Regions from separate parts of the Janthinobacterium sp. FT14W genome, predicted to be linked through region 4. Evidence: predicted binding sites of a transcription regulator. Region 4 holds the regulator's gene; each other region holds the start of a gene.

Evidence for each region. Region 4 encodes FNR, which switches genes on or off when oxygen is low (the NO sensors DNR and NnrR bind a similar motif). Its sites were predicted from a motif close to TTGATNNNNATCAA; they were not measured.
Region 1: a site for FNR is predicted at 4,740-4,753, ahead of GCN74_RS01365 (universal stress protein). Genes of this name have one in related genera too.
Region 2: a site for FNR is predicted at 3,786-3,799, ahead of cqsA (alpha-hydroxyketone-type quorum-sensing autoinducer synthase). Genes of this name have one in related genera too.
Region 3: a site for FNR is predicted at 3,992-4,005, ahead of GCN74_RS01640 (KamA family radical SAM protein). Genes of this name have one in related genera too.

The regions. Positions count from the first base shown of each region.
Region 1 covers NZ_WFLL01000001.1:302,252-309,559, forward strand. Annotated here, with positions in the region: gene GCN74_RS01345 (SMI1/KNR4 family protein) at 1-55, shown strand, start outside; gene GCN74_RS01350 (hypothetical protein) at 48-236, shown strand; gene GCN74_RS01355 (NADP-dependent malic enzyme) at 429-2,747, shown strand; gene GCN74_RS01360 (hypothetical protein) at 2,801-3,670, opposite strand; gene GCN74_RS01365 (universal stress protein) at 3,740-4,576, opposite strand; gene GCN74_RS01370 (two-component system response regulator) at 4,888-5,907, opposite strand; gene GCN74_RS01375 (MHYT domain-containing protein) at 5,904-7,308, opposite strand, start outside.
Region 2 covers NZ_WFLL01000054.1:2,432-9,739, reverse strand. Annotated here, with positions in the region: gene GCN74_RS24885 (ABC transporter permease) at 1-1,356, shown strand, start outside; gene GCN74_RS24880 (response regulator) at 1,365-2,372, opposite strand; gene GCN74_RS24875 (sensor histidine kinase) at 2,376-3,698, opposite strand; gene cqsA (alpha-hydroxyketone-type quorum-sensing autoinducer synthase) at 3,865-5,109, shown strand; gene GCN74_RS24865 (MarR family winged helix-turn-helix transcriptional regulator) at 5,119-5,586, opposite strand; gene GCN74_RS24860 (GIY-YIG nuclease family protein) at 5,802-6,149, opposite strand; gene GCN74_RS24855 (MFS transporter) at 6,161-7,308, opposite strand, start outside.
Region 3 covers NZ_WFLL01000001.1:368,019-375,326, forward strand. Annotated here, with positions in the region: gene GCN74_RS01620 (HDOD domain-containing protein) at 1-654, opposite strand, end outside; gene GCN74_RS01625 (DNA-3-methyladenine glycosylase) at 945-1,508, shown strand; gene GCN74_RS01630 (methyl-accepting chemotaxis protein) at 1,603-3,312, opposite strand; gene GCN74_RS01635 (cache domain-containing protein) at 3,405-3,863, opposite strand; gene GCN74_RS01640 (KamA family radical SAM protein) at 4,144-5,508, shown strand; gene GCN74_RS01645 (MFS transporter) at 5,511-6,860, shown strand; gene GCN74_RS01650 (fumarylacetoacetate hydrolase family protein) at 6,805-7,308, shown strand, end outside.
Region 4 covers NZ_WFLL01000032.1:19,423-26,730, forward strand. Annotated here, with positions in the region: gene ccoP (cytochrome-c oxidase, cbb3-type subunit III) at 1-461, shown strand, start outside; gene ccoG (cytochrome c oxidase accessory protein CcoG) at 466-1,848, shown strand; gene GCN74_RS19965 (FixH family protein) at 1,903-2,427, shown strand; gene fnr (fumarate/nitrate reduction transcriptional regulator Fnr) at 2,431-3,189, opposite strand; gene GCN74_RS19975 (response regulator) at 3,430-6,504, shown strand; gene GCN74_RS19980 (TOBE domain-containing protein) at 6,572-7,308, opposite strand, start outside.

The sequences.
Region 1 (7,308 bases), on a different contig from region 4:
GCACATGCTGATCGATGACGGCTATGCCTTCCTGACCGACGAAAATTTTGAATAGCCGGGCCGCGCCGCCGTCTCTGCTGCCCGCCAACCGCCGCATCGTGCTGTCCGGCGAGGCGCTGATGCGCCGCATCCTGTCCGCGCCGTTCGACACCACCCTGGGCGCGGACGAGATGGACGATATCGAGCGCGCCGTCGCAGCGCTGCCGCTGTGGCGCGCCGCCGACGCTTCATCATAAAAACTAATTGAAATCTAAAATTTGATAGTTTTTCCTGCTCAGGACGTTTGTGCTGCCGGACGGCCTTACAATGCTAGGTTATGCGTTTTCGTGATATCAGACTGTGGCTAGCGGAAAATACCTAGCTAATTGAAAGAATCGGTCTGATAAAATCCGGAACACCCGATCGACCAAACAGGAAGGCAGCACAGCATGGATTCGTCATCTGATAAAAAAGAAGAATTGCGTCAACAATTGCGCTTGGCCGCACTCGAGTATCACGAGTGCCCGCGCCCCGGCAAAATCAGCGTGACGCCCACCAAACAACTGACCAACCAGCGCGACCTGGCGCTGGCCTACTCGCCAGGCGTGGCGGCGCCGTGCGAAGAAATCGTCATCGATCCGGCCAATGCCTATAAATACACGGCGCGCGGCAACCTGGTGGCCGTCATCACCAACGGCACGGCCGTGCTGGGATTGGGCAATATCGGCCCGCTGGCCGCCAAGCCGGTGATGGAAGGCAAGGGTGTGCTGTTCAAGAAATTTGCCGGCATCGACGTCTTCGACATCGAGATCAACGAATCGGATCCCGACAAGCTGGTCGACATCATCGCTTCGCTGGAACCGACCTTCGGCGGCGTGAACCTGGAAGACATCAAGGCGCCCGAGTGCTTCTACATCGAGCGCCAGCTGCGCGACCGCATGAAGATTCCCGTCTTCCATGACGACCAGCACGGCACGGCCATCATCGTCGGCGCGGCCATCCTGAACGGCCTGAAAGCCGTCGGCAAGCAGATCGAGGATTGCAAGCTGGTCGTGTCGGGCGCGGGCGCGGCGGCGCTGGCCTGCCTGGACCTGATCGTCGACCTGGGCTTCCCGCTGAAAAACATCTACGTCACCGACCTGGCCGGCGTCGTCTACAAGGGCCGCACGGAACTGATGGACCCGGACAAGGAACGCTTCGCGCAAGACACGCCGCTGCGCACCCTGGCCGAGATCATCCCGGACGCCGACATTTTCCTCGGCGTGTCCGCCGGCGGCGTGCTGAAACAGGACATGGTGCGCAAGATGGCGCCCAATCCATTGATCCTGGCGCTGGCCAACCCGAATCCGGAAATCCTGCCGGAAGAAGTCAAGGCCGTGCGCAGCGACGCCATCATCGCCACGGGCCGGTCGGACTATCCGAACCAGGTCAACAACGTGCTGTGCTTCCCGTACATCTTCCGCGGCGCCCTCGATTGCGGCGCCACCACCATCACGCGCGAGATGGAAATCGCCGTCGTGCACGCGATCGCCGACCTGGCGCATGCCGAGCAGTCGGACATCGTCGCCACCACCTACGGCATCAGCAACCTGTCGTTCGGCCCTGAATACCTGATCCCGATGCCGTTCGATCCGCGCCTGCTGATCAAGATCGCGCCAGCGGTGGCCAAGGCGGCCGAGGATTCCGGCGTGGCCACGCGTCCGATCAAGGACTTGCAAGCGTACGCGGACAGCCTGCAGCAATTCGTCTACCGCAGCGGCACCTTCATGAAGCCGCTGTTCCTGATGGCCAAGTCCACGCCGGCCGACCTGAAACGCATCGTCTACGCCGAAGGCGAAGAAGAGCGCGTGCTGCGCGCCGTGCAAGTGGTGGTCGATGAAAAACTGGCGCGTCCTATCCTGGTGGGTCGTCCGCCCGTGCTGGAAGCGCGCATCCAGAAGTTCGGCCTGCGCCTGAAGCAGGGCGTCGACTTCGACGTCATCAACCCGGACTTCGACGAGCGCTATCGCGATTACTGGAATACGTATTACGACATGACCAGCCGCAAGGGCGTCACCGAGGAATACGCGAAGCTGGAAATGCGCCGCCGCCACACCCTGATCGGTTCGATGATGATCCACAAGGGCGATGCCGACGGCATGATCTGCGGCACCTTCGGCACCACCCAGCTGCACCTGAAATACATCGACCAGGTGCTGGGCAAGCGCGCCGGCAGCAATGTCTACGCCGCCATGAACGTGCTGATCATGCCGGAGCGCCAGCTGGTGATGGTCGACACGCACGTCAACGAAAACCCGGACGCCGACCAATTGGCCGAGATCACCATCATGGCCGCCGAAGAGATGACCCGCTTCGGCCTGTCGCCGCGCGCGGCCCTGCTGTCGCACTCGAACTTCGGTTCCAGCGACAGCGCCTCGGCGCAAAAGATGCGCGCCGCGCTGGCCATCATCAAGGAACGCGCGCCGGACCTGGAAATCGACGGCGAGATGCACGGCGATACGGCCCTCGACAGTAAGCTGCGCCACAAGCTGATGCCGAACTCGGACCTCAAGCACGACGCCAACCTGCTGGTCATGCCGAACATCGAGTCCGCCAACATCGCCTATAACCTGGTGAAGACGGCGGCCGGCAACGGCATCGCCGTGGGCCCGATCCTGCTGGGCTGCGCCAAGCCCGTGCACATCCTGACGCCTTCGGCCACCGTGCGCCGCATCGTCAACATGACGGCCCTGTGCGTCGTCGACGCCGTGGCGCAGCGCAAAGCCTAAGGGTTTAGCTGCCGCCTGAAAGCCGCGCCATCCGCAAGGAGGCGCGGCTTTTTTTACATGGGCGGCACGGGCAGGGCCGCGGCGGGCGGATGGCGGCGCAGGTAGTAATGGCGGTACAGCAGGATCTCGCCCCATACCAGCAGCAGCGCGGCCAGCGCGAACAGGGCCAGCGTGATTTTGAGCGAATTGAAATAGGCGCCGGCCTGCCGTTTGATGGCGTCGATGAAAATCATCGGCACCGACTTGTCGAGTTTGCTGAAATCGGCATGGCGCGCCACGTCGGTAGTCAGGCGCACGGCCAGATCGGTACCCAGCGCGGCCAGGTCGCTGGTCGCCTGGCCACGGAAGCTGGCACCCTTGAGCGCTTCGCCGAGCACGCCGACCCTGGTGATCAGCTGTTCCTGCAGCACCTGCGTCAGCAGCACGCTGCCGCGGCGCAGGATGAATTCATTGATCCAGCGCGCCTTGCTGCGCTCCCAGTAGCTGCCTGACGCGGGGCGGTAATACATGCCTTGCACGAAGGGCTCGAGCAGGCTGCGCACGCTGATGGGCTGGCCCGGGGCGATCAGCTTGACCTGCTGTTCCAGGTAGACGCGCAGCGCCGGCATCTGCGCCTCGAACACGGGCTGCACGTCGCGCTCGAGTGCCTGGTTGACGACGCGGTGCACGCCGTGCACGGCGCCCAGGCCGGCGCCGAGGAGCGGTAGCGCGAGCAGGATCAGCACATAGCTGAGCTTGGCTGCCACATGCCAGGCGGGAGGACGGCGCACCAGCAGGCATTGCCTGGCCAGCTGGTAGCAGATGCCCACCGCCAGCATGCAGCCGGCCGCGCTGCACAGCAGCATCCACGGCAGGGCGGTCCACAGCAGTTCGCCGCCGAACGGCAGCAGGCCACGGCCCCAATTGGCGAGTTGTTGATTCATGTACATTGCCTTGGCATGGATAAACAGGCAAGTATACCCATTGTGCAACGACAGGGAGCGCGCCTGGCGTCAGTGCGCCATCAGCACGGGCAAGGTCATCTGGCGCAGCACCGTTTCCGTCACGCCGCCCAGCAGAATTTCGCGGAAGCGCGCGTGGCCGTAGCCGCCCATCACCAGCAGGCCCGCATGCACTTCGGCGGCCATGGCCAGCAGCGCGGCGCCGATGTCGCCCGTGGCGACGGCGGGGCGTACTTCGACGGGCACGCCATGGCGGCTCAGGTAGGCGGCGATGTCGGCGCCCGGATGGCGGGCCGGCTGCGCATGGCCGGCGGGCGGGTGCAGCAGGGCCAGCACCACCAGGCGCGCCGCGCGCAGCAGGGGCAGCGCGTGGCCGATGGCGCGCGTCGCTTCCATGCTGCCATCCCAGGCTACCACCACGGTGTTGTCCACTTGCGCGAATTGGCCGCTGCGCGGCACGATCAGCACGGGACGGGCCGCGTTCAGCATCACGTACGGCACCAGGTCGCTCATGGCGCCGGGCAGCGCTTCGCCGGCGTCGTGCTGGCTGAGCACCGTCAAGTCGCTGTAGCGGGCGCTGACGGCCATGCCGCCGTCTTCGTCGTCTTCGATCAGGCGCCGTTCCAGCGACACGGCGCCGGCCTGGCGTGCCAGCGTTTCAAACTGGTCGAGCGCCTGTTCCGCCTGCCCGTGCAAGGCCGAAATCTGCGCCGCCACGGCCGCGCCGCGCATGCCGCGGTTGTTTTCCAGGTAAAAGCGCGATACGCCCGTCATCGCCGCGCCGATCAGGTGCGCCTGGTGCGCGTGCGCCAGCCGCGCGGCGATGGCGATACGCTGGGGCGCATGGCGCGACAGGTCGGCATGCACCAGGATGGATTTATAGGCCATGTGTCACTCGCTAGTCAGGATGGCAACAAGGCTAGAACGGCAACACGGGCAAGTCCAGCGTTGCCGTGCCGGGCGGGGATTTTCTTTTGCGGGGCTTGATGTGGATCAAAAAAACACAAGCAGCAGCCATCTGCAAGGCCTTCACGAGGAAATGCTGATCTGTTTGATGTGCATCAAAATGTCTGGCCCCCAGCCACCGATAATGGCATTGAACTCCTTGCTCTCCCAGTGGTCTGCATCGGCGCCGGCGCCATCTGTCCGGCACTTGCTTGTGTGACGCAACAACGCTGGCCGTGGCGGGAGTTCACTCCTCACGCCAGCGCGTGCTGTTCCCCCTGCTCCGCCCAGCGCAGCCGGATGGCATCGATGGCGGGCAGCTGCTGCACGAACAGGTCCACCAGTGCGCCGTCGAAATGCAGGCCCTTCTGCTGCTGCAGATAGCCGACGGCGTCCGTGACAGGCCAGGCACGCTTGTACGGGCGCACCGAGGTCAGCGCATCGAACACGTCGGCCACGGCAACGATGCGGCCCGCCAGCGGGATCGCTTCGCCCGCCAGCCCGTGCGGATAGCCGCTGCCATCCCATTTTTCATGGTGCGACAGGGCGATCTCGCGCGCCAGCGCCAGCATGCCGCCGCCCGCATGTTCGCCGATGATGTCGGCGCCGATGCTCGCATGCGTCTGCATGACGGACCATTCGTCCGCGTCGAGCTTGCCCGGCTTTTGCAGGATGCGGTCGGGAATGCCGATCTTGCCCACGTCGTGCATGGGTGCCGCGTGCAGCAGGTCGTCCGCGGCCGTGTCGTCCAGGCCGACGGCCACGCCCAGCACGCGGGCGAAATGGCTCATGCGGATCACGTGCAAGCCCGTTTCATTGTCCTTGTACTCGGCCGCCAGGCCCAGGCGCTGGACGATCTGCAGCCGCGTTTCCTTCAATTCGTCGATGCGCACCAGCGACAGGTGCGTGCGCACGCGGGCGCGCACGATGGCGGGGCTGAGCGGCTTGGTGATGTAGTCGACGGCGCCCGCCTCAAAACCGCTCAGTTCGTCGCGCATGTCGTTCAGGGCCGTGACGAAAATGACGGGAATGGCGGCCGTCAGCGGTGCCGCTTTCAGCTGGCGGCAGGCGTCGTGGCCGCTCATGCCCGGCATCATCACGTCGAGCAGGATCAGGGCGGGGCGTTCCTGCCGCGCCAGTTCCAGCGCCCGCGCGCCATCTTTGGCGAACAGCAGCGCGTAGTCGTTCTGCAATATCTGGCGCAGCAATTGCAAATTGGCCGCTTCATCGTCGACGATGAGGAGGACGGGCCTGGCGTGGCGTGGCGCATTCATGGGAGCTCCGGTGTCAAGGTGTGCAGCAAGTCGTGCAACAGCGACTGTGCCAGGGGGAAATCGAAGTCGTCGATGGCATGCCGTAGCGGCGCCAGCGCGACCCCCTGCGTGCCCATGGCGTGCTGCAACTGCGCTTGCGCCACGTCATCGAGTTCGCCGTGCTGCAGGGCATGCAGCAGGGCCTTGGCCGCTAGCCGGGCGGCGGGCGCATCGATGGCGCTTGCCGTTGCCGCGTGTGCCACAGGCGGCGCCAGCCGGGCGATGGCGGCCAGGGCTGCCGGCCATTGCGTCAGCAGGGCGCCCAGGGTCTCGCCCAGCTGCTGCGGCGTGGCGGGGCCGGGGCTGGCGCACGCCTGTTCCAGCGTTGCCAGGCTGGCGGCCAGCTGTTCCAGGCCGAGGTTGGCTGCCACGCCGCGCAGTTTGTGGCTCTGTGGCAAGAGCGCCGCATGGTCGCCGGCCTCGATGGCGGCCAGCAGGGCCGGCGGCAGGCGCGGATGCTCGCTGCCGAAACGGGCCAGCGCCGCGTGGTAGGCGCTGTCGTTGCCGGCCCAGCGCTGCAGGGCGCCCGCATGGTGCAGCACCCGCCCGCCAGCGGCCGGCGCCGCTTCGTGGCCGTCGTCGGTCGCTTCCGCCGACAGGCCCAGCACGCGGGCGATTTCCTGCGACAGCGCTTGCCACTCGACGGGCTTGGTGGCGAAGCCGTCCATGCCGGCCGCCAGCGCCGCCTTGCGGTGCGCATCGAGCACGCTGGCCGTCATGGCGATCACGGGCACGCGGGGACGGCCATCGCGCACGGCGGCGGCACGGATGGCCAGCGTGGCGGCCAGCCCATCCATGCGCGGCATTTGCAAGTCCAGCAGCAGCAAGTCGAAATCGCCGTGCTGCGCCAGCCGCAGGGCTTCCTCTCCATCGCTGGCCGTGGCCACCGTATGGCCGCGCTTGCCCAACAGTAAGCACAGCAGTTCCAGATTCTGCGGCACGTCGTCGGCGGCCAGCACGCGCAGGGGCGGCAGGCGCACGCTGCGGCGTTCGCTGGCGGGCAGCGCTGCCTGGCGTGCGGGCAACAGGGGCAGCATCACCTGGAACAGGGTGCCATGCGGCAGCACGGCATCGGCCCAGATGCGCCCCTGCATCAAGGTCACCAGCTGCTTGCTGATGGTGGTGCCCAGGCCCGTGCCGCCAAAGCGCCGCGTGGTCGAGGCGTCGGCCTGCACGAACGGCTCGAAGATGGCATCGCGCCGTTCCGCGGCGATGCCGATGCCGCTGTCCTGCACCAGCAGGTGCAGCTGGCCGTCCTGCAGGCGGGCGGCCAGGCTGACGGCGCCGCTGGCCGTGAATTTGATGGCGTTGTCGAGCAGGTTGCCCAGCACTTGCCGCATGCGCAATTCGTCGCCATGCAGC
Region 2 (7,308 bases), on a different contig from region 4:
GTGATCCGCCGCGAACAGGAGCCGCCGCAGGCGCTGGCCCTGGCCACCTACGGCCTGGGCATTGCCGCCTTCGTCGTGCTGCTCCTGTGGCAGGCGGGCGACGTGAAGCTGGCCTTGCTGACGGCGGCCGGTTTCCTGGGCGGCTTTGCCCTGTTCGGCCTGGCCGGCTGGCTGGGCATCCGCTCGCTGAAAACCCTGCGCGGCGCCTTCAACCACCAGGGCTGGCGCTTTGCCGTCACGTCCTTGCAGCGGCGTCCGGGCGCCACCGTCATCCAGGTGGTGTCCCTGGCCCTGGGCCTGATGGCCTTGCTGCTGCTGACGGTGGTGCGGGGCGACTTGATGGTGGCCTGGCGCAACGCCACGCCGCCCGATGCGCCGAACCGCTTCATGATCAATATCCTGCCCGAGCAGAAAGACCCGATTGCCGCGCGCCTGGCCCAGGCCGGCGTGGCCAACGCGCCTTTGTATCCGATGATACGGGGGCGCCTGGTGGCCGTGAACGGCAACGTCATCACGGAAAGCACTTACGAGGATGACCGCGCCAAGGGCCTGGCCGACCGCGAATTCAACCTGTCGACGATGGCCGCCATGCAGGAAGAAAACAGGCTCGTCGCCGGCAAGTGGTTCAGCAATGCAGCGGGCGCACCTGCCGAAGCGTCGGTGGAGGAGGGCATCGCCAAGACCTTGAAATTGAAGCTGGGCGACAAGCTGCGCTTCGATATCGCGGGCCAGCCTGTGGAGGCGGCGATTACCAGTTTGCGCAAGCTGGAGTGGGGTTCGATGCGCGTCAATTTCTTTGTCATCATCAATCCTGCCGCCATGGCGGACACGCCGCAGACGTGGATCACGGCCTTCCACCTGCCGCCCGCGCAGGCGGACCTGGGCAACGCCCTGCTGCGCGACTATCCGAACCTGACGGTGGTGGACGTGGGCGGCGTGCTGAAACAGATCCAGGGCGTGCTGGACCAGGTGGTGACGGCCGTGGAATTCCTGTTTGCCTTCACCTTGGCGTCGGGCTTGCTGGTGCTGTATGCGGCCCTGATGGGTTCGCAGGACGAGCGCACGCGCGAAGCGGGCCTGCTGCGCGCGCTGGGCGCCACGCGGCGCCAGCTGGCACAGGCGCAGCTGATCGAGTTTTCGCTCGTGGGCGCGCTGGCCGGCTTGCTGGCGGCCACGGGCGCGGCCGCCATGGGCTGGGCCCTGGCCACCTACCAGTTCAAGTTCGCCTGGAGCTTCGCCCCCGGCGTGTGGGCCTTCGGCCTGCTGGCCGGCGCCCTGTGCGCGATCGCGGGCGGCTGGCTGGGCTTGCGCAATGTCTTGAAGCATCCGCCGCTGCAGACCCTGCGCGAAGGCTGATGTAGCGACTACGCGCTGACGCTGTCGCCCGCCCCCGCGCGCAGGAATTGCGCGTAGGACATGACCGGCTGCCCCAGCTGGTGCGCCGGCACGTCGAACAGGGCCCAAAAGTAGGTCACGCGGCCCAGGCAGATGGTGGGCGCGGCGCAGTAGCGGAACCAGTTTTCGCCGATCTGCGCCGCATACATGCCGTCGCTGTCGGCGTCGGAAAAATACGGAATCACGCGCATTTCCAGCAGGGCCAGCAGCAGTGACTCGGGCGCATCGCTGTCGCGCGCCATTTCGTACTGCGTGTGCAGGCTGCGTTCCGTCTCGATGATCATCAGCTTGGCGTGGCCGTCGCGCGTGAAGAACAGGATGCCGCTGGGGTTGGGAAAGATATAGTATTCGACAAAGCCATGGCGCTGGCACAGCTCGTGCACGACGGCAGCCAGCGCTTCGTCTTGCAGGAAACTGTAGTCGTGCAGCATCAGCAAGTCGCGCACGGTCTCCGATTGCTGCAGGAAGAACTCGCGCTGCAGCGCATGGATTTCCTGTTCCAGGCTGTCGAGCGCATCATCGTCGCTCTTCTTGATGTAGCGGTCGATCAAGCCCCGGTTAAAGGCCGTCACGGCCACCTTTTCATCGGCTGCGCCCGTAAATAGAATCTTCTTGCACGGCAAGTCGCGCACGGCCTGGCAGAATTCCAGGCCATTCATCTGCGGCATCGAATAATCGATGACCAGCACGGACGGCACGGCAAAGCGCTGCGCCTGGCCGCTGATGCGCCAGATGCGTTCGATGTCGAGTGCCACGTTGCACTGGTCGGGCGGCAGGTTTTGCGTGTCGAAGTTGACGTGCAGGGGCGTCTCGCCCAGCTGCGTGCTGTGGCGCAGCCAGTGCAGCGCGCTGCTGGTGTCGTGGAAGGTCTTGCGCGCCAGGCCCGGATCGAGCTGGAACGCCAGGCTTTTCAGGAAGGAATCGCTGTCGTCGATCAATACGGTCAGGGTCGGATGGGTGTAGACGGGCAGTTGCATGCGTCACCTCGCGCGTTGAATGGATGGAAAACGGTGGTGCGTGGGCACGGGCTGGGGAAATTCCAGCACGAAGATGGCGTAAGCGCCTTCGCGCGCGACGCAGCGGATGCGCGCATGCCAGGCTTGCATGATTTGCCGGCACAGGGCCAGGCCGATGCCGCTGCCATTGTGCGCGGGATACGAATAGAAGCGGTCGAAGATCAGCGGCAGGCGGCTGGCCGCGATGCCGCATCCCGTGTCGATGAACAGCAGGCGCGGCACGGGATGCGCGCCATCGATGATGATGCGCACGCGCCCCTTGCCCGCGCGCTGGATGCTTTTCAAGGCATTGCGCAGCAGGTTCAGCAGGATCACCACGCACAGTTCGGACTGGCCCGGAAACTGGAAATCGGCGCGCACGTCGACCTGGACGATGTCGCGCTGCGCCGTGCTGGTAAACGGATAGCGGCGCAGCACGGCCGCCACGCTGTCGTGCATGGCCACCGCTTCATTGGCTTCGAGCTTGCGGTTGACGGCGCTGGCGCTGAGCAGGAACAAATCGATCATGTGGTGCATATGGCGCACTTCGAACTGGATGCGCGCCAGCGCTTCCACGCTGGCCGTGTCCGGCGGCGGGCCTTCCCCGTCGCGCTGCATGTCTTGCTGCAGCCCCCGCTGCAGGCCGCGCACGTTCGCCTCGACGCTGACCAGGGGCGTGCGCAACTCGTGCGCTACGCTGCCCAGTCCGGCCGCCAGCCCGGCCAGTTTTTCCTGCGCGCCCACATGGCGCCCCACCTTCACCACGGACAGCACGGCAATCGTGAACCAGTGCACGGGCAGCTGCTGCAAGACTTCGTGGCTGAGCAGGAAGGCCGGATCGCCGGCCACGGCAAACGCCAGGCAGGCCAGCAGGGTGCCGCTCAGGTAGGCGAGCATGGCGATGCGCGCATCGAAGTGGAACAGCACGATCAGCGCCACCAGCAGCGAATGCGTCCACATGGCCGAGGCGTGGTTCATGAGGAACATATACGTGAAGAAAAACGGCAGTTCGAAGGTCAGCCCCAGGAACAGGTAAAGGCTGAACCAGGTATTGCTGAAGCGGCCCGGCCATAGCGCGGGCAGGAACAGCAAGGCCGCCACGGTGCGCAACAGCAGCGATTCATATTCTTGCGGAAAGAGGTATGTCCACAGCGCGTAGTACAGGGGCATGCCCAGCGCGCCGATGACGGCCAGCGCGCGCACTTGGGCGCGCCGCACGGGCGTGTGTTCGATGGCGTCGTGGAAATGCAGGAAAGGCTGGAGCAGCCTGCCTTGCCAGCGGGTTCCGGGGGAGGACTGCACGTGCATCATGGTCGGGGGATGTGTTCGTTGAGGCGTGTCAATACAACATGATCGGCGGGTTCCCTCGCGGTCAGCACAGTATCGGCATAACTGTTGAGCTGTATCAATCTCTTGCCGAATGGCTCGCGCATGTTGGACGCGGTAGTTCCCCCGCAACCAATCAGGAGTTCCTATGCCACACGCCCTTTCCCCCCTGACATCCGGCGTTGTCCACGCCGAACAACAACTGCCTGCCTTCGTGCGCGCGCGCATGGATGAACATTACGTCGAACGCATCGACAAGCTGCTTGGCGGCGAACACCTGCACGAATGGCAAGCGATGCCGGCCGATGCGGTCATGCTGGCAGGTAATGATTATCTGAACATCGCGGGCGAGCCGGCGATGTTGGCGGCCCAGGCCCGCGTCTTGCAGGGCGGCGGCGCCATGCTGATGTCGTCCGTGTTCCTGCAGGAAGGCAGCCGCCAGCACCGCCTCGAGCACACGCTGGCGGATTTTCTCGGCAGCGAGGCGTGCGTGCTGGCGCAATCGGGCTGGGCCGCCAACGTGGGCTTGCTGCAGAGCCTGGCCGGCCCCGGCGTTCCCGTGTACCTGGACATGCTGGCGCATGCCTCGCTGTGGGAGGGCGTGCAGTCGGCGCAAGCCGCGCCCGTGGCATTCCTGCACAACGATGGCGCCCATCTGCAGCGCCAGCTCGACAAGCATGGCCCCGGCATCATCGTCGTCGACGCGCTGTACAGCACGAATGGCAGCGTGGCGCCGCTGCTGGAGATGGTGGAAATCGCCGAGCGCAGCGGCAGCATGCTGATCGTCGACGAATCGCACTCGCTGGGCACGCACGGTCCGCAGGGCGCGGGCCTGGTGGTGGAGCAGGGCTTGGCCGGGCGCGTGCATTTCCGCACGGCGTCGCTGGCCAAGGCGTTTGCGGGCCGGGCCGGGCTGATCACCTGTTCGGCCCGTTTCAAGGGTTATTTCTTGTCCGCCTCGCGGCCCGCCATCTTCAGCTCCTGCCTGCTGGAACACGAGCTGGCGTGGTTCGACGCGGCGCTCGGCTTCATCCGCGCGGCCGATGCCCGCCGCGCCGCGCTGCGCCGCCACAGCGTGCAGCTGCGCCAGGGGCTGATGGATCTCGGCTACAACGTCAGCGACGGCACGGAGCAGATCATCGCGCTGGAAGCGGGCGGCGAACCCGATACCTTGATCCTGCGCAAGGCGCTGCAGCGGCACGGCATCTACGGCGCCGTCTTCTGCGCGCCGGCCACGCCGAAAAACCGCTCGCTGGTGCGCCTGACCCTGAACGCGGGCTTGCGCGAGGACGAGTGCGCGCGCGTGCTGGCCGCCTGCGCCGCCATCCGCGATGAAACGGGCATGGCGCGCTGGCCGTCGACGCGGCGCTTGCGCAAGCTGGCCCTCGTGTGAGGGAGAATATCAGCCGTTGGCGGGCTGCTTGCCGGCGATGGCGCCCAGCAGCATGGCCAGGGGCGCCAGCTGTTCCGCGCTGGCATTGCCCAGCAATTCCTGGCCCAGCGCCTGCGCCGTCGCATCCGCGTGGACCAGCAGCGCCTGTCCTGCGGCCGTGATGACGGCGTAGCCGACGCGGGCATCGCGCGCATCGGCCTGGCGCGCCACCAGGCCGATTTTTTCCAGCGGCATCAGCGAGCGCGTGATGCCGGACGCCGTCAGCGCCAGGCGTTCGGCCAGGTCGATGCGGCGCAGGCGGCCGCCGGGCGCACGCTGCAACTGGTACAGCAATTGATAATCGCTGAAGCTCAGGCCGTGCAAATTGCCCAGGATGCTGTCGAAGCGGCGCACCAGCACGGCCTGGGCGCGCGCCAGGCGCAGGCAGAAGTCCAGCGCGCTGGCGCCGTCCGGCGGCGGGGGAGTGGAATCGGTCATGGTTTTCTTTGGGTTGACTGCGTAGTGCTTGAGTGCGCAAGTGTAACGCATGGCCGCTGAGAGTCTATTCCAGCAGGGAGCGTCTTCTGCTGGCAGCGCATCAGGAGCGCGGACAGGGCGTGAGGAGGACGCGTGGCGAGCCACGCGACGGCGATCAACGCAGTCCCCGCTTCTGAGGGGCGGCAGCGGATGTATTCATCTGCCGGGATAGGCGCTTAATACCGAGTCTGTCCTTGCTCCAGCAACTGCTCCTGGTGCAGCGCCAGCAGGGCGTCGAGTTCGGCGTCCGCATCGAAGGCGGGATCGTCGGGCACGGTGACGGCATCGAGCAGCTCGAAGCGGAAGGCCCCTTCTCCATCGCGCCGCCAGTCCGCCTGCAGGCGGGCGTTGCGGTGCTTGCCCAGCGCGAGTTCGAAGCGGTGGCGGTTCAGCGCGCCGGGCGCGTTGCGGCTGCGTTCAAGCAGGGTGCGTCCGCTGGGCAAGTGGCGCAGCGCGATGATGCCCAGCGCTGGCGCTTGTTGCCGGTAGGCCGCTTTCAGGGCCGCTTGTCGTGTTTTATCCATGGGGAACTTTCTCAAGGTGATGCTACGGAAGTGCTGCCCGCGATGCGGGGGATGTCCGTCCACAGGACGGCGGCCACGGCGGCGGCCAGCAGCATGGCGCCGCCGGCGCAGAACAGTTCGCCCACGCTCAGGCGGCGCAGCAGCGCGCCCGTGGCCGCTGCCGACAGGGGCGCCAGGCCCAGGAAGATGGCCATGAACAAGGCCATCGCCCGGCCCAGCATGGCGGGCGCCACGCGCCGCTGTATCCACGTAAAGATGGCCACCTGCACATAGCCGCCCAGCAGGCCCGTGACGGCCAGCAAGGCCGCGCCCTGCCAGGCGGTAGCGATCTGGCCCAGCGCCATCAGCAGCACGCCCACGACGGCATCGACGAGCAGCAGGGTGGCGCCGAAATGGCGGCGCAGCCAGGCGCCGCCCAGGCCGGACGCCAGCATGCCGGCCAGGGTGCCCGCGCCATGCGCGCCCATCAATAAACCCAGGGCAGCAGCGCCGTGCAGGCGTTCGCTGGCCAGCACGGGCAAGGCCACTTGCAGCGGTCCCATGACGAAGAACGCCACCACGGCCCAGTAGATATAGCAGCTGCGCAAGGGCAGGTCGCGCCACACCATCGCCAGGCCCGCGGCCATGTCGCGCCACATGGCTTGCGGGGCGGCGGCCGCCGCCAGGGGCCGCAGCCTGACTTGCCGCAAGGTCCAGGCGGAGAACGCAAACGTCAGCGCATCGATGGCAAAGGCGGCGGCCAGCGCCGCCATGCCGGTGCGCTGGGCGCCAGCGTGGGCGCCCAGCACGAGCGCCGCCAGCAGGGGGCCGGCCAGCAAGGACAGCTGGCGCGCGCCCATCTGCAGGCTGTTGGCCGTCTGCAGCGCTTGCGGCGGCACGGCTTGCGGCAGGATGGCCGTGCCGGCAGGGATGGCGAAGGCGGAAGCGATGCCCAGCGCCAGCGCGGCTGCATACGCCAGCGCCAGGCTGGCCTGGCCCAGCATCAGCAGCCCGGCCAGGGCCAGCAGGATGGCGGCATTGGCCAATTTGCTCGCCAGCAGCACGCGCCGGGGCGAGTAGCGGTCGGCAACCGTGCCGCCCAGCAAGATGAGCACGGCGCGCGGGGCGCCCATCAGGGCGACGGCGATGCCCAGGCTGAGGCTATCGCCCGTCAGGCTCA
Region 3 (7,308 bases), on a different contig from region 4:
CGAGTAGTCGTGGTGGTGCAAGATCGCCCAGGAGACATCGGAGGACAGGCCCCAGTTGCGCGCCAGCAAGCAGCCGATGGCCGCGTGGTTGGTCTGGTGGCGCGCGTCTTCCAGGCTGGTGAAGCAATTGTGCGCATCGTTGGCCGCCGCCGCGTAGGTGTTGACGTAGTCGGGGAAACGGTTCATCAGCAGGGGCACGCCGATATCGCAGAACAGGCCGAAGGTGTGGGCGATGTCGGGCGGGGCGATGCGCAGCTTGCGCGAGGTAAATACCAGGGCGCGCGCGCGCTTGGCCGACACATCCCAGAAGTTGGTCAGTTCCACGCCTTCCGCTTCCAGCGCCTGGCGCGCCAGCAAGCCCGTCATCATGGCGCTGCACTGGTTGATGCCGAGAAAATTGATGCCTTGCTCGACGGACTTGGCCTTGCGCGCGGCGCCATAGAACGGCGAGTTGGCCAATTTCAGCAGGGCGCCGGACATGCCCACATCGTCGGCGATGATGCGCGCGATGCGGCGCGGCGACGGGTCGTCTTCGGCCAGTTCGCGCTGCAGGTCGACCAGCAGGCTGGGACGCGGCGGGATGCGGATGGAACGCATCAAGGCGTCAACCGGATCTTCCTGCACTACCTGCTTTTGCGCTGCCGCTCTCATCATCACGCTTTCATCATCATTTTTGTGCCCGGTGGTTATTCTGTCGCGCGCTGCCGCTGCCCGCTTCATGAGCGTCTGGCGCAGTGCCCGACGATTATCGCTGTTTATGCATGGCAATAGTTCATCTCTGCAATATATTCTGGAAAAAATCCCCGTTTTGGCCTGGCCCAGCCGCTATTTTCGTCATTTTACGACGCTATCCGTCGGCGTTTTCGTGATGAAAAGATCAAGTTTTATTTGTTTTCAAGGCGGGACAAGGCGTGCGGCGCGAAGCGCGGCAGTACAATTGCCGGATGAAAAAAATCCTGGCAGGCATCGATTTTGCGGACGATTCCAGCAGCGTGGCGCGCCAGCTGATCGGCGTGACCGTGCTGGTCGACGGCGTGGGCGGGCGTATCGTGGAAACGGAAGCGTATGACCGGCTGGACCCCGCTTCGCATACGTATGGGGGCGTGACGCCGCGCAACGCCGTCATGTTCGGCCCGCCTGCGCACGCCTATGTCTACCGCTCGTACGGCATGCACTGGTGCCTGAACTTTGTGTGCCGCGAAGCGGGCCATGGCGCAGGCGTGCTGATTCGCGCCATCGAGCCGCTGGCAGGACTCGATGCCATGCGGGAACGGCGTGGCGTCGAGGGGGAACGGCTGCTGTGTTCGGGGCCAGGCAAGCTGTGCCAGGCCCTCGGCGTCAGCCATCTGCACAACCGGCTGGCACTGGATGCGCCGCCATTCCAGTTGCTGGCCCGCGAGGAAGATGTGACGGTGCAAGCGGGATTGCGCATCGGCATTTCCAAGGCGATGGAAACACCGTGGCGCTTCGTGCTGGCCGGTTCCCCCTACCTGAGCAAGCCGATGTAGAACAGCTAACCAAACCTGCTGCGCGTCGCGCTTCTCAGCTACAAATCACTGCCGCTCGCCACGGTTTTGTTCGGCGTTCTTGAGTGTGCTGGCACTAAACACCGCGCTTGCGGCGGGATGCGTTACCTGGCGTGTTGCTGCGTGGCGCACCGCGCAAGGGGCTGTGCAGCGCCCGCCTGTCGCTGCCTTCTCCCCTGGCGGGGCTGGCCGGATGCCGGAATGCCTCGTCCTCGGCATGGCCGGCCGGCGTAGCAGAGGGCCCGTCCAGGGTGAACACGGCCACGGCCGCCGACAATTTGACGGCCTGGTCCTGCAAACTGGCCGCTGCCGCTGCCGCCTGTTCCACCAGGGCCGCATTTTGCTGGGTGACGTCATCCATTTGCGTGACGGCATGATTCACTTCCGTGATGCCCGAGGCTTGCTCCGCGCTGGCCTCTTTCACGCGCTGGATGATTTCATTGACTTGCTGCACCGAGGCCACGATGGCGCCCATGCTGTCGCCCGCTTGCTGCACCGCCACGCTGCCGCCATCGATGGTGGTGACCGAGGTGGCGATCAGGGTCTTGATTTCCTTGGCCGCCTGCGCCGAGCGGTGTGCCAGGGTGCGCACTTCGGAAGCGACCACGGCAAAACCGCGGCCTTGCTCGCCCGCGCGCGCCGCTTCCACCGCCGCATTCAGCGCGAGAATATTGGTCTGGAAGGAAATACCGTCGATCACGCCGATAATATCCACGATCTGGCGCGAATTGGCCCGTATCGTCGCCATCGTCGTCACCGCCTGCTGCATCGACGCCCCCCCTTGCACGGCCAGGGTGGATGCTTGTCCCGCCAGCTCGCAGGCCAGCTGGGCGTTGTCGGCATTGTCATTGACGGCTTGCGTCAGCGCTTCCATGGCGCTCGATGTTTCTTCCAGCGAACTGGCTTGCATTTCCGTGCGCGCCGATAAATCCAGGTTGCCGGTGGCAATTTCACGCGAGGCCGTGTCGATCGCTTGCACGGCGCCCATGATGGTGCGCAAGGTCTGGTTCAGGTTGGCGATGGTCTGGTCCAGCACGCGCGACGTGTCGGCGATCTCGTCATTGCCCTGCTTGGGCGCGCCCGCCATCAGCTTGCCCGCCGCCAGGTCTTGCACGGCGTCGGCGATGCCGCGGATTTCCACCAGCATGGCGCGCCGCACCAGCATGGTCACCACGATGGAGACGAGGATCGATAGCAGGACCGTCAGCAGCAGACTCCAGCACAGGCTGCGGAATTCGGCGCTGGCCGTCGCATGGGCCTGGCTGCCGAGGGCCGTTTCCAGCGCCGACAGTTGCGCCAGCTGCGTATTGAACTGGCCGAATTGCGTTTCCGCCTTGAGCATGGAATTGGTGGCGATCGACTGGTCCATCTGCGCCATTTCCATGGTTTCCAGCACGGCCTTGCGGTAGCCGGCCAGGGCCGCGATGGCGGCATCGACCAGGGTGCGTTCGGCGCCCGTGGCCGTGGCGCGCAAGGTGGCCAGCTGGGTGCCGATGGCCGCATGGCGCGCCTTGATTTGCTGCTCCAATGTGTCGATGCGGGCCTTGGCGAAGCTGCCATTCGTCCACGACAGCAACTGGTACATATTGCCGTGCACATGCTTGGCGTCGCCGGCCACGTCGGATGCCGCCTTCAAATGCGCGATGCGTACCTGCACCATGTTTTCCAGCGAGGCATTTTGCCGCACCATGCCATACCAGGCACCGGTCGAGCTGAGTATCAGCAGCAGCAAGACCAGGGCGGGCGCCAGCAATAATTTCGGTCCTATGCGTAATCGATTGAGCATGCTTGACTCCCGGCTATGGCTGTTCAAACGGCAGGCGGCACAGGGGCAGGCGAGGGGGCGCGTGCACTGCATACGCATGCGCCGCCCCTGCCTTATTTCTTGTAGATCCCCGCTTCCAGCACCACGTCGTTGACGCGCAGGATGTACGTGGTCTTCGGCTCGATCTTGCCGGTGGTGGGATTCTTGTACTGGTAGTCGACCCAGCCCTTGCCCTGCCTTTGCGCCAGCTCAATGATTTCACGGCGATATTTCTTGCCATTCGCATCGGGCACATCCGTCAAATCCTTGCCCACGATGGAAGGATTGATGGGGTGGGCCAGCACGATACCCGTCTTGATGTCGCGCATGTCCACGTATAGCGAACCCTGCACGAATTCCGGGTCTTTCGCCGTGATTTTTTTCATCATTTCTTCTTTGCCATGCGCCTTCATGAAGGCGGCGCCCCGTTCCGCCATGGCGATGGCGTCTTTTTCCGTTGGTTCGACCGCGGCATGGACGCTGCCGCCCGTAAAGGCCAGGCACAGCAGGCTACCCGTGAATAAGCGTTTCATGAAAGCTCCTTGTGATATCGAGGGATGTGTTGCCAAGTCGTAATTTACGTCGCCGGGGTCCCCCTCAAATTGCGATGGCACAAACTAAGGTGTTGCTTGTCGGTAGCTTGCAACGTATCGACCGCTTGTTGATGTTTAGCAATTTGGTTCTGCACAGCAAGAACTATGATGACTTTCACAGCATGCCGGGCTGGCATGGCCGAGGCATAAACAGGCTGAATTGGCCGATATAGGGCTGATTTCATGGAAATTACCGCTATTTATTGGCAAGGAGCCGACCGTGGCCGCACGCATCCCCGAGCCGTTTTCACCGAAGTTCAAACCGTACACGCGGCATACCATTCAACAGGCGCGGCAGTGGGAATGGCTGCCGGACGAGCAGCGTGAAGCCGTGCAAGTGGTCTCGCACGTCTTGCCATTTCGCACCAATGAATATGTACTCGACCAGCTGATCGACTGGATCAATATCCCTGACGACCCCATCTACCGCCTCGTCTTTCCCCACCGCGACATGCTGCCGCCCGAGCAGTACGCGCACTTGCGCGAGCTGGTGCTGGTGCAGCGGGACAAGGCCGCCATCGATGCTTATGTGCATGGTATTCGCCTGGGCATGAATCCCCACCCGGCCGGGCAGATGACGCATAACGTGCCCAGAGTCAACGATACGTTCGTGCGCGGCCTGCAGCACAAATATGCGCAAACGGTGCTGTTTTTCCCCAGCGCAGGACAGACGTGCCACGCGTATTGCACCTTCTGCTTTCGCTGGCCCCAGTTCGTCGGCATGGACGACATGAAATTCGATGCGCGCAAGTCGCATGAGCTGGCTGCCTACCTGGCATTGCATCGGGAAGTGACGGATGTGCTGATCACGGGCGGCGACCCGATGATCATGAACACGCGGCAACTGGCCGCCTACCTGGAGCCGCTGCTGGCGCCGGGCCTGGAACACATCCAGAACATCCGCATCGGCACCAAGGCGGTGGCGTATTGGCCGCAGCGCTTTGTGTCGGACCGCGACTCGGATGATTTGCTGCGCCTGTTCGAGCGCATCGTCAAGGCGGGCAAGAACCTGGCCGTGATGGGCCATTACAGCCATGCCGTGGAGTTGCGCCAGGACATCGCGCAGCAAGCCGTCAAGCGCATCGTGTCCACGGGCGCCACCTTGCGCATGCAGGGGCCGCTGATCCGCCACATCAATGAAGACCCGGCGAGCTGGGCCGAGCTGTGGCAGACGGGAACGCGCCTGGGGGCGATTCCGTACTATATGTTTGTCGAGCGGGATACGGGCCCGCGCAGCTATTTCGAGTTACCCCTGGCGAAGGCGTACGAAATCTTCCAGGCCGCCTACCAGATGGTGTCCGGCCTGTCGCGCACGGTGCGGGGCCCTTCCATGAGCGCGTTTCCCGGCAAGATCGTCATCGATGGCATCGTCACCGTGAATGGCGAGAAACTGTTCGCCTTGCAATTTTTGCAGGCGCGCAATCCGGACTGGGTGCGCCGGCCGTTTTTTGCCAAGTTCGATGCAGATGCGACGTGGATGGACGATTTGAAGCCGGCCTTTGGCCAGGACAGGTTTTTCTTTGAAACGGATGAGCCAGCTCCGCAGGTGCCGCATAAAATCATCCGCCTGGCGCAGGCCGCCTGAGCATGCACGGCGCCGGCGCCTCGTCCCGTTCCGGCGCGGCCGTGTTTTGCCTGGTGTTCCTGCCGTTTGCGCTGGGGCATTACCTGTCGTGCCTGTTGAGGGGCGTGAATGCCGTGCTGACGGCCGAGCTGCTGGGGGCCATCGCCCTGACGCCAGCGCAGCTGGGCCTGCTGACCAGCGCCTTTTTTCTCGCCTTTGCATTGGTGCAATTGCCGGTTGGCATGGCGCTGGACCGTTACGGCCCCCGCGCGGTGCAACTGTGGCTGCTGGCGCTGGCGGCCCTGGGCGTGTGGCTGTTCAGTCGGGGCCACAGCTTTGCCGGGCTGATGTGGGCGCGCGCCCTGATGGGGGCGGGCCTGGGCGGCTGTTTCATGGCGGCCGTGAAAGCGATCTCGTGCGCCATCGCGCCATCGCGCCTGCCGTCCGTGCACGGCTACCTGATCGCCGTGGGCGGCCTGGGCGCGGCCACGGCCACGATGCCCGTCAAGCTGGCCCTGCATTACACGGACTGGCGCGGCGTGTTCCTGGGCCTGGCGCTGGCGGCGCTGGCCATCGGCTTGCTGATCCGCCTGCTGTCGCCGGCCATGCCCGCGCCTGCCGCTGCGAGGAACAAGGGGAACAAAGTCAGTGTCTGGAGCGTGTACCGGGACCCCGCCTTTCGCCGCACCATCGCGCTGATCCTGCTGCCGCACACGGTGTTCTTTGGCGTGCAGGGCTTGTGGGTGGGACGCTGGCTGGCCGACGTGGGGGGCTTGTCCGACGACAGCGTGGCGTACTTGTTGTATCTGGGCATGGCGGCCGTCATCTTCGGCGCCATCGGCATGGGCATGCTGACGGAGTGGGCCGGGCGGCGCGGTATTGCGCCTATGCAAGTGGCGGCCGCCGGCCTCGTCCTGTTTGTCGCCGTGCAAGTGGCGATGGCATGCAACGTGCTGCCCAGCCTGCCCTTGCTGTCCGTGCTGTTTACCCTGCTGGGTACGGTGACCGGCCTCGAGTATGCGATCGTCGCGCAAAGCATGCCGGCCAGCCTGACGGGCAGGGCCGCCACCTGTCTCAATCTGCTCATTTTCACGGGCGCCTTCCTGGTGCAGGCGGGCTTTGGCCTGATCCTCGGATGCTGGCCCCTGAACAGCCTGCAACAGTATCCGCCCCAGGCTTACCAGGTGGCATTTGGCGTGCTGGCGGCCTTGCAATTGCCGGGACTTGCGATGTTTTTCATCCGTCGCTACAGGCGTGCCGGACCATCCGGTAAAATGGCAGCCTGCACTGCGGCAATGATCAACTCCAAGGAAGACTATGAAACTCGTTCGTTATGGACGTCCAGGCAAGGAAAAACCGGGCCTGATCGATGAAGAAGGCAAACTGCGCGACCTGTCCGGCGTGATCGCCGATATTGATGGTGCGCAACTGTCCGACAAGGCCTTGCGCAAGCTGGCCAAGCTCGATGAAAAGACGCTGCCCTTGGTGCGCGGCAATCCGCGCTTCGGCGTGCCGCTGGCGAAAGTCGGCAAGTTCATCGGTATCGGCCTCAATTATGCGGATCACGCGGCCGAGGCCGGCATGGCTATCCCGGCCGAACCCATCGTCTTCATGAAGGCAATTACTTGCCTGAACGGCCCGGACGATAATGTCGTGCTGCCGCAAGGCTCGAAAAAAACGGATTGGGAAGTGGAGCTGGGCGTCATCATCGGCACGCGCGCCCAGTATGTGAGCGAAGAGGACGCCCTGAAATACGTGGCCGGCTACTGCGTCGTCAACGATATTTCCGAGCGTTCGTTCCAGCTGGAGCGGGGCGGCCAG
Region 4 (7,308 bases):
GCGGCAACAAGGGCTTCCCCAACCTGACGGACAAGGACTGGCTGTATGGCGGCGATCCCGACATCATCAAGACCACCATCATGCACGGCCGTAACGGCCAGATGCCGCCGATGGGCGCCGCCCTGGGCTCCGAAAAGGATGTCGAGAACGTGGCCCATTATGTGCTGAGCCTGTCCGGTTCCACCTCGGACCCCGTCAAGTCCGTGCTGGGCAAGGCCAAGTTCGGCGCCTGCATGGCCTGCCATGGCGCCGATGCGAAGGGTAACCAGATGCTGGGCGCGCCCAACCTGACGGACAAGATCTGGCTGTACGGCGGCAGCGCCGACACCATCATGGAAACCGTACGCAAGGGACGCAACAACACCATGCCGGCCTTCAGCGATTTCCTCGGCGAGTCCAAGGTACACGTGCTGTCGGCGTATGTCTGGAGCCTGTCGAATCCCCAGACGCCCGTGAAATGATGTAATGGAACCTCAAGTCATCAAGATGTATGCGGCCCGCGAGCAAATCTACCCTCGCGAGGCCAAAGGACGCTACGCTACCTGGCGATGGGTATGCGTATGGCTTACCCAGCTCGCGTTCTACGGCTTGCCGTGGTTGACCTGGAATGGCAGGCAAGCCCTGCTGTTCGATTTGACCACGCGCAAGTTCTACATTTTCGGCGTCGTGCTGTGGCCCCAGGATTTCATCTACCTGGCGGCCCTGCTGATCATCTGTGCGTATTTGTTGTTCCTCGTCACGGCCATTGCCGGGCGGGTGTGGTGCGGCTTTTCCTGCCCGCAAACGGTATACACGGAAATCTTCCTGTGGGTGGAACGCAAGATCGAGGGCACGCGCAGCGCGCGCATGGCCCTCGACAAGCAGGGCCCGTCCTTGCGCAAGACGGCCAAGAAGACGGCCAAGCACCTGGTGTGGGGCGCCATCGCCCTGTGGACGGGCTTTACCTTTGTCGGCTACTTCACGCCGATCAAGGAACTGGCGCAGGCGGTGACCACCCTGAACTTCGGTCCCTGGGAATGGTTCTGGGTCTTGTTCTACAGCCTGGCAACCTACGGCAACGCGGGCTGGCTGCGCGAGCAGGTGTGCAAATACATGTGCCCCTACGCGCGTTTCCAGAGCGCCATGTTCGACCAGGACACGCTGATCATCACCTACGATGCCAAGCGGGGCGAACCCCGTGGCGCCATGAGCAAGAAGGCCGGCAACAACGACAAGCTGGGCGACTGCATCGACTGCACCCTGTGCGTGCAGGTGTGTCCGACCGGCATCGATATCCGCAACGGCCTGCAGTATGAATGCATCGGCTGCGCCGCCTGCGTCGATGCCTGCAACAGCGTGATGGACAAGGTCGACCGGCCACGGGGACTGGTACGCTACAGTACCGACCATGCGATGGAAAACAACTTCAATTCGAAGCAGATACGCCAGCGCGCCATGCGCCCGCGCGTCCTGATCTACACTTCCATCCTGGCCCTGATCATCATCGCCGTATGTACCTCGCTGGCCCTGCGCACGCCATTGAAAATGGACGTGATCCGCGACCGCGGTTCGATGGGACGCGAAGTGGAAGACGGCATGATCGAGAACGTCTACCGGCTGCAGATCATGAACACCTCGGAGCAAAGCCAGCATTTTAAAATCAGCGTATCCGGCTTGCCGGGCCTGACCTTGCTGACGCGCGATGAAGTGACCCTGCAGCCGACGGAAACCCTGGGCTGGCCCATCCGCCTGCGCGCGCCGCACGGCGTGGGCGAGAAGGGCTCGAACAAGATTGCGATCGAGCTGCAATCGCTGGACGACCCATCGCTGCACGTGCGTGAAAGCGCGGTCTTCATCGTGCCGCGCTAATGCAGGAAGGCCAATCCCCGCATGGGGATTGGCCGCTTAAACAGGAGAAATATCATGTCCGACAGCCTCAAGCTGCAAGCCCCCGTGGCGCCGTGGTACAAGCATCGCTGGCCATGGCTGCTGATGATCGGCCCCGGCCTGTCCGTCGTCGTCGGCAGCACCATGGGCTATATCGCGTTTACGCAGCCCGACGCGCTGGTGGTGGGCGATTATTACAAGCAGGGCAAGGCGATCAACCAGGACTTGCGGCGCGATACGGTCGCCAGCGACCTGGCCATGTCAAGCAAGCTATCGTACGACGTGGCGGCAGCGCGCCTCAGCGGTTCCGTGCACAGCTTCGGCAAGGCGTATCGGGCGCCGCTGCAGCTGCACCTGGCGCACGCGACCCAGCCGGAAAAAGACATCAAGCTGCTGCTGCAGCCTGATGCGGCCGGCAACTTTTCGGTGGCGCTGCCCATGCTCGAGCGCAGCCGCTGGCAGGTGCTGGTGGAAAACGACAAACGCGAATGGCGCCTGTCCGGCATCTGGACCTGGCCCCTGCAGCGCAGCATCGCGCTGCAGGCGGATGAAGAGCTGTAAATCTTACTTGCAGTTGTCCGTGCCGGCCGTAATGGCCTTCAGCTTGGCCGGCTGCAGGATCTCGATCTCGCGGTTCGAGACGCGCAGCCAGCCTTCCTTCTTGAATTTCGACAATAAGCGGCTGACGCTCTCGATGGTCAGGCCCAGGTAGTTGCCGATTTCCTCGCGCGACATGCGCAGCTGGAAATTGCTGCCCGAATAGCCGCGTGCCTCGTAGCGCGACGCCAGGTTGACGATGAAGGCGGCAAAGCGCTGGGTCGCCTGCATATTGCCCAGCAACAGCATGACGCTTTGCTCGCGCGTGATTTCCTGGCTCATCATGCGGTGGAAATGGCGCAGCAGGGTCGGCATATTGCCCAGCAATTGTTCCAGGCTTGAAAACGGAATTTCACACACTTCGCTGTCTTCCAGCGCCACGGCATTACAGTGGTGGCGGTCGGCGCTGATGGCGTCCATGCCCAGCAGTTCGCCAGCCATCTGGAAACCCGTCACCTGCTCTTCGCCGCCCGGATTGATCTGGTAGGTCTTGAAGTGCCCCAGGCGGATCGCATACAGGTTCTGGAACGAGTCGCCGATGCGGAACAGCGAGGCGCCGCGCGCGATCTTGCGGCGGCGACCGATGATCTGGTCCAGCCGGTCCATATCACCCACATCCAGGCCCATCGGCAGGCACAATTGATGCATGCTGCAGGTCGAGCATCGCGCACGCAACGCCTCCACGTTCACTGTGGGCAAGGTTGGAGTGAGTAACGCTTCAGTCATGTCGGTACCTTTTAGAAAATGCAACAACAAGTTTACTGCATACAGGGTTGCCGTGTGCCAATTTCACGGTAATTTCGGCGAATAAACGACGTCCAGCCTTTAATTATATGGCAACATCGTCAAAAGCCCGTATGGGGCAAGGCAATTTGCGCAGCGGCGCTTGCCAAGCTCGGGCATTGATAGGAAAATTCCTGACAGCATTATCTGCCGCCTGTGCCGCCCGGTACTGAAAAGGAAATCATGAAGCCTCTCGGCATCAAAGCAAAAGTCGCGCTGGCCACCAGCCTGACCTCGATCGCCATGATCGCGCTCGTCACCATGATCCAGGTGCAGCACATGCGCGCCGACTTCACCAAAGTACTGCTGAGCCAGCAGTCTTCCCTGATCAGCCGCACCGCTGCCGAGCTCGACGACAAGCTGGCCATGCTGCTGCAGATCGTCACCCTGACGGCCCGGCAGCAGCCGCCGGAATTGATCGCCCAGCCCGCCAAGCTGCGCGAATACTATGCGCGCCGCTCGATGCTGGTGCTGTTCGACGACGTGCTGGTGCTCGACGCGCAAGGCGCCGTCGTGGCCGACATGCCGCTGGTGACAGGACGCGCCGGCATCAACGTCGCCGAACGCGAGTATTTCCAGACCGTCCTGCGCACGCGCCAGCCCATGATCACCGAACCGATGCTGGGCAAATCGAGCGGCATGCCCATCGTGCAGATGGTGGCGCCCGTGCTGGCTGCCGATGGCCAGGTGGCTGGCGTGGTGATCGGCGTGCTGCGCCTGTACAAGGACAACCTGCTGGGGCGCCTGCGCACGGAAAAGATCGGCAAGAGCGGCTATTACTTCATCCTCACGCGCGGCGACGTGCCGCGCTACGTGCTGCATCCCGATACCAGCCGCTTGCTGCAGCCGCGCAAGCCGAATGCCAACCTGACGACCACGCAGCTGCTGAAGGAAGACGGCGAAGGCAGCATGGTCAGCACCAACAGCCGCGGCGTCACGGCCGTCAACAGCTTCAAGCGCCTGAAGTCCGTGAACTGGCTGCTGGCCGCCTCGCTGCCCGTCGAAGACGCCTTCGAACCGTTCGATGGCGTGCTGTACCGTCTGGTGCTGTGGAGCATCCTCGCCTCGCTGCTGGCCGCTGCCGTTCTGGGCTGGGTGACCGTGCGCCTGCTGTCGCCGCTGGTGCGCCTGCGCGACACCCTGCTGGCCCTGCGTAGCAGCGGCAGCCGTTTTACACCCGTGCCGGTGCAGCAGCGCGACGAGATCGGCGAACTGACGGAAGCGTTCAACGGCCTGATGAGCGAACGCGACCGCCTGCAGCAGGAACTCGAAGCGCGCGCGGCAGAGCTGGAGCGGGAGCGCGACCGGGCCGAGGCGGCCAACCGCGCGAAGAGCGACTTCGTGGCCAACATGAGCCATGAAATCCGCACGCCCCTCAATGCCGTGCTGGGCATGGTGTATTTGCTGGGCAACACCAGACTCGACACGGAACAGCGCAAATACCTGACCATGGTGCGCGTGGCGGGCCAGTCGCTGCTGGGCATCCTCAATGACGTGCTCGATTACTCGAAGATCGAGGCGCGCCGCATGGAATTGTCGCCCGTCGAATTCGACCTCGACGAAGTCATGAATACCCTGGCCACGACGATGACCATGAATGCGGGCGAGAAGGAGCTGGAACTGGCCATCGCCGTCGAGCCCGACGTGCCGCGGCGCCTCGTGGGCGACGCCCAGCGCCTGCAGCAAATCCTCGTCAACCTGGCCGGCAATGCCATCAAGTTCACGGAGAGCGGCGAAGTGGTGGTGGCCGTCAGCCTGGCCGACAGCCAGCAGGGCAGCGCCCGGCTGCGCTTTGAAGTGCGCGACACGGGCATCGGCATGACGGCGCAGCAGCAACAGCAGCTGTTTGCCGCGTTTTCACAGGGCGACCAGAGCATCACGCGGCGCTTCGGCGGCACGGGCCTGGGCCTGGCCATCAGCAAGCAGCTGATCCACATGATGGGCGGCGAAATCGCCGTCGCCAGCAGCGAAGGCAAGGGCAGCCGCTTCTGGTTCAGCGTGCCGTTCGAGATGCTGGCGCAGCCGGCCGAAACGCGGCGCACGCCGGCCCTGGGTCAGCTGCGCCTGCTGGTGGCGGACGATAACCGCACCACGCGCGAACTGATCGTCAAACTGATCGAGGCATGGGGCTGGCTGGCCGACGAAGTGGATTCCGGCTTTGCCGCCATCGAACTGTACCGCGAACGCCTGGCGCAGCAGCAGCCGTACGACGTGGTGCTGGCCGACTGGCACATGCCCGTGATGGACGGCCTGGCCACGGCCAAGGCCATCCGCCAGGCCGCCGCTGGCCAGCGCCAGCCCATCGTGGTGATGGTCAACGCGTTTGCCCGCAACCACCTGGAGGAAATCTCCAGCGCGGCCGAGGCCGACGTCGTGCTGATGAAGCCGATCACGGGCTCGAGCCTGTTCGATGCCCTGCACCAGGCGCTGATCGCCAAGGACGACGGCGGCGAGCAGCGCATCCTGCACCAGCCGCTGGGCACGGAACTGGCCGGCGTGCATTTCCTGCTGGTGGAGGACAACCACCTGAACCAGGCCGTGGCGCGCGGCATCCTCGAACACATGGGCGCCACCCTGGACGTGGTGGGCGACGGCTTGCAGGCCGTGGAACGGCTGCGCACGGAGGCGCTGCGCTACGACATCGTGCTGATGGACATGCAGATGCCCGTCATGGACGGTTTCAGCGCCACCCACATCATCCGCACGGAACTGCGGTTGAACCTGCCCGTGATCGCCATGACGGCCGGCGTGCTGGCGTCCGAACGCGAACGCTGCATGACGGCCGGCATCAGCGATTTCATCGCCAAGCCCGTGGTGGTGGAAGAGATGATGGAAGTCATCCTGCGCCACCTGCCCAAGCGTCCGCAAGTGCAGACGGCGGAGCCGGTGCCCGGTGCCGACGAGGAAGTATTTTCCATGGCGCCCCTGATGCGCGTGATGGGGCGCGATGCAAAGGGGCGCGGCGTGCTGCGGCGCATGGTGGAAGACGCACTGAACAAAGGCATGACGCCCGTGCGCGACGCCGAAACGGCGTTGCAAGCGGGCCGCCACAGCGACGTGGCGCGCATCCTGCACGGCGTGCGCGGTTCCGTGGGCACCCTGGGCACCAAGCGCCTGATCCGCGCCGCGTTTGCCACCGAGGAAGCCATCGATGGGGGCCGCTTCGATGCGGTGCCGGCGCTGCTGGCGCACACGGCGCAGGAACTGGAACTGGCGCTGGCGGCGGCGGCCGATTGGTTGTCGCGGTTGCAGGATTAGGCCTGCAACGTAAAGCTGGGGTCAGACCCGCCGGGTCTGACCCCGGAACTTTGCTCAGCGTCGCCGTTTACGCCGGCACGCCCAGGATCACGCTGGACGCCTTGAAGATGGCCGTCACATTACTGCCGAGCTCGATGGCCAGGTCGCTGCTGCTCTGGTTCGTGATGATGGCGGCTATCGTGCCGCCGCGCGGCAGGTCCAGCACCACTTCCGTGTTGACGGCGCCCGTTTGCACGCGCGTGACGGTGCCGGTCAGCTGGTTGCGGGCGGAAAAGCGCGCCCCTTCGCTGTCGGCCACGAGGATGATGGACGATGCCTTGACCAGCGCGAACGCTTCCGCGCCCGGCACCAGGCCCAGGCTTGCGCTGCTGTCGCGCGTGACGATGGCGACGATGTGCTGGCCGCCTGGCAATTCCAGGGTCACTTCGTCGTTGACGGCGCCCTGTTTTAGTTCAGCAACTTTGCCCAGGAATTGATTGCGTGCCGTGGTTTTCATGGCCATTCTCCGTATGAGTAAAAGATCGTCGGCGATGCCTTCCGCCTGGCTGCCCAGCTGGCGCAGGTAGCGGGCATGCTCGCGCTCGATGATACGGAAATTGTCGACCAGCTGGCGCCCCCGTGGCGTCAGCCGCGTGCCGCCGCCGCCCTTGCCGCCCGTCAGGCGCTCGACCAGCGGCTCGCCGGCCAGGTTGTTCATGGCGTCGATGGCGTCCCAGGCCGCCTTGTAGCTCATCTTCACAAGCTTGGCCGCCTGCGTGATGGAGCCGCACTCGGCGATGGCGCCCAGCAATTCCACCCGGCCGA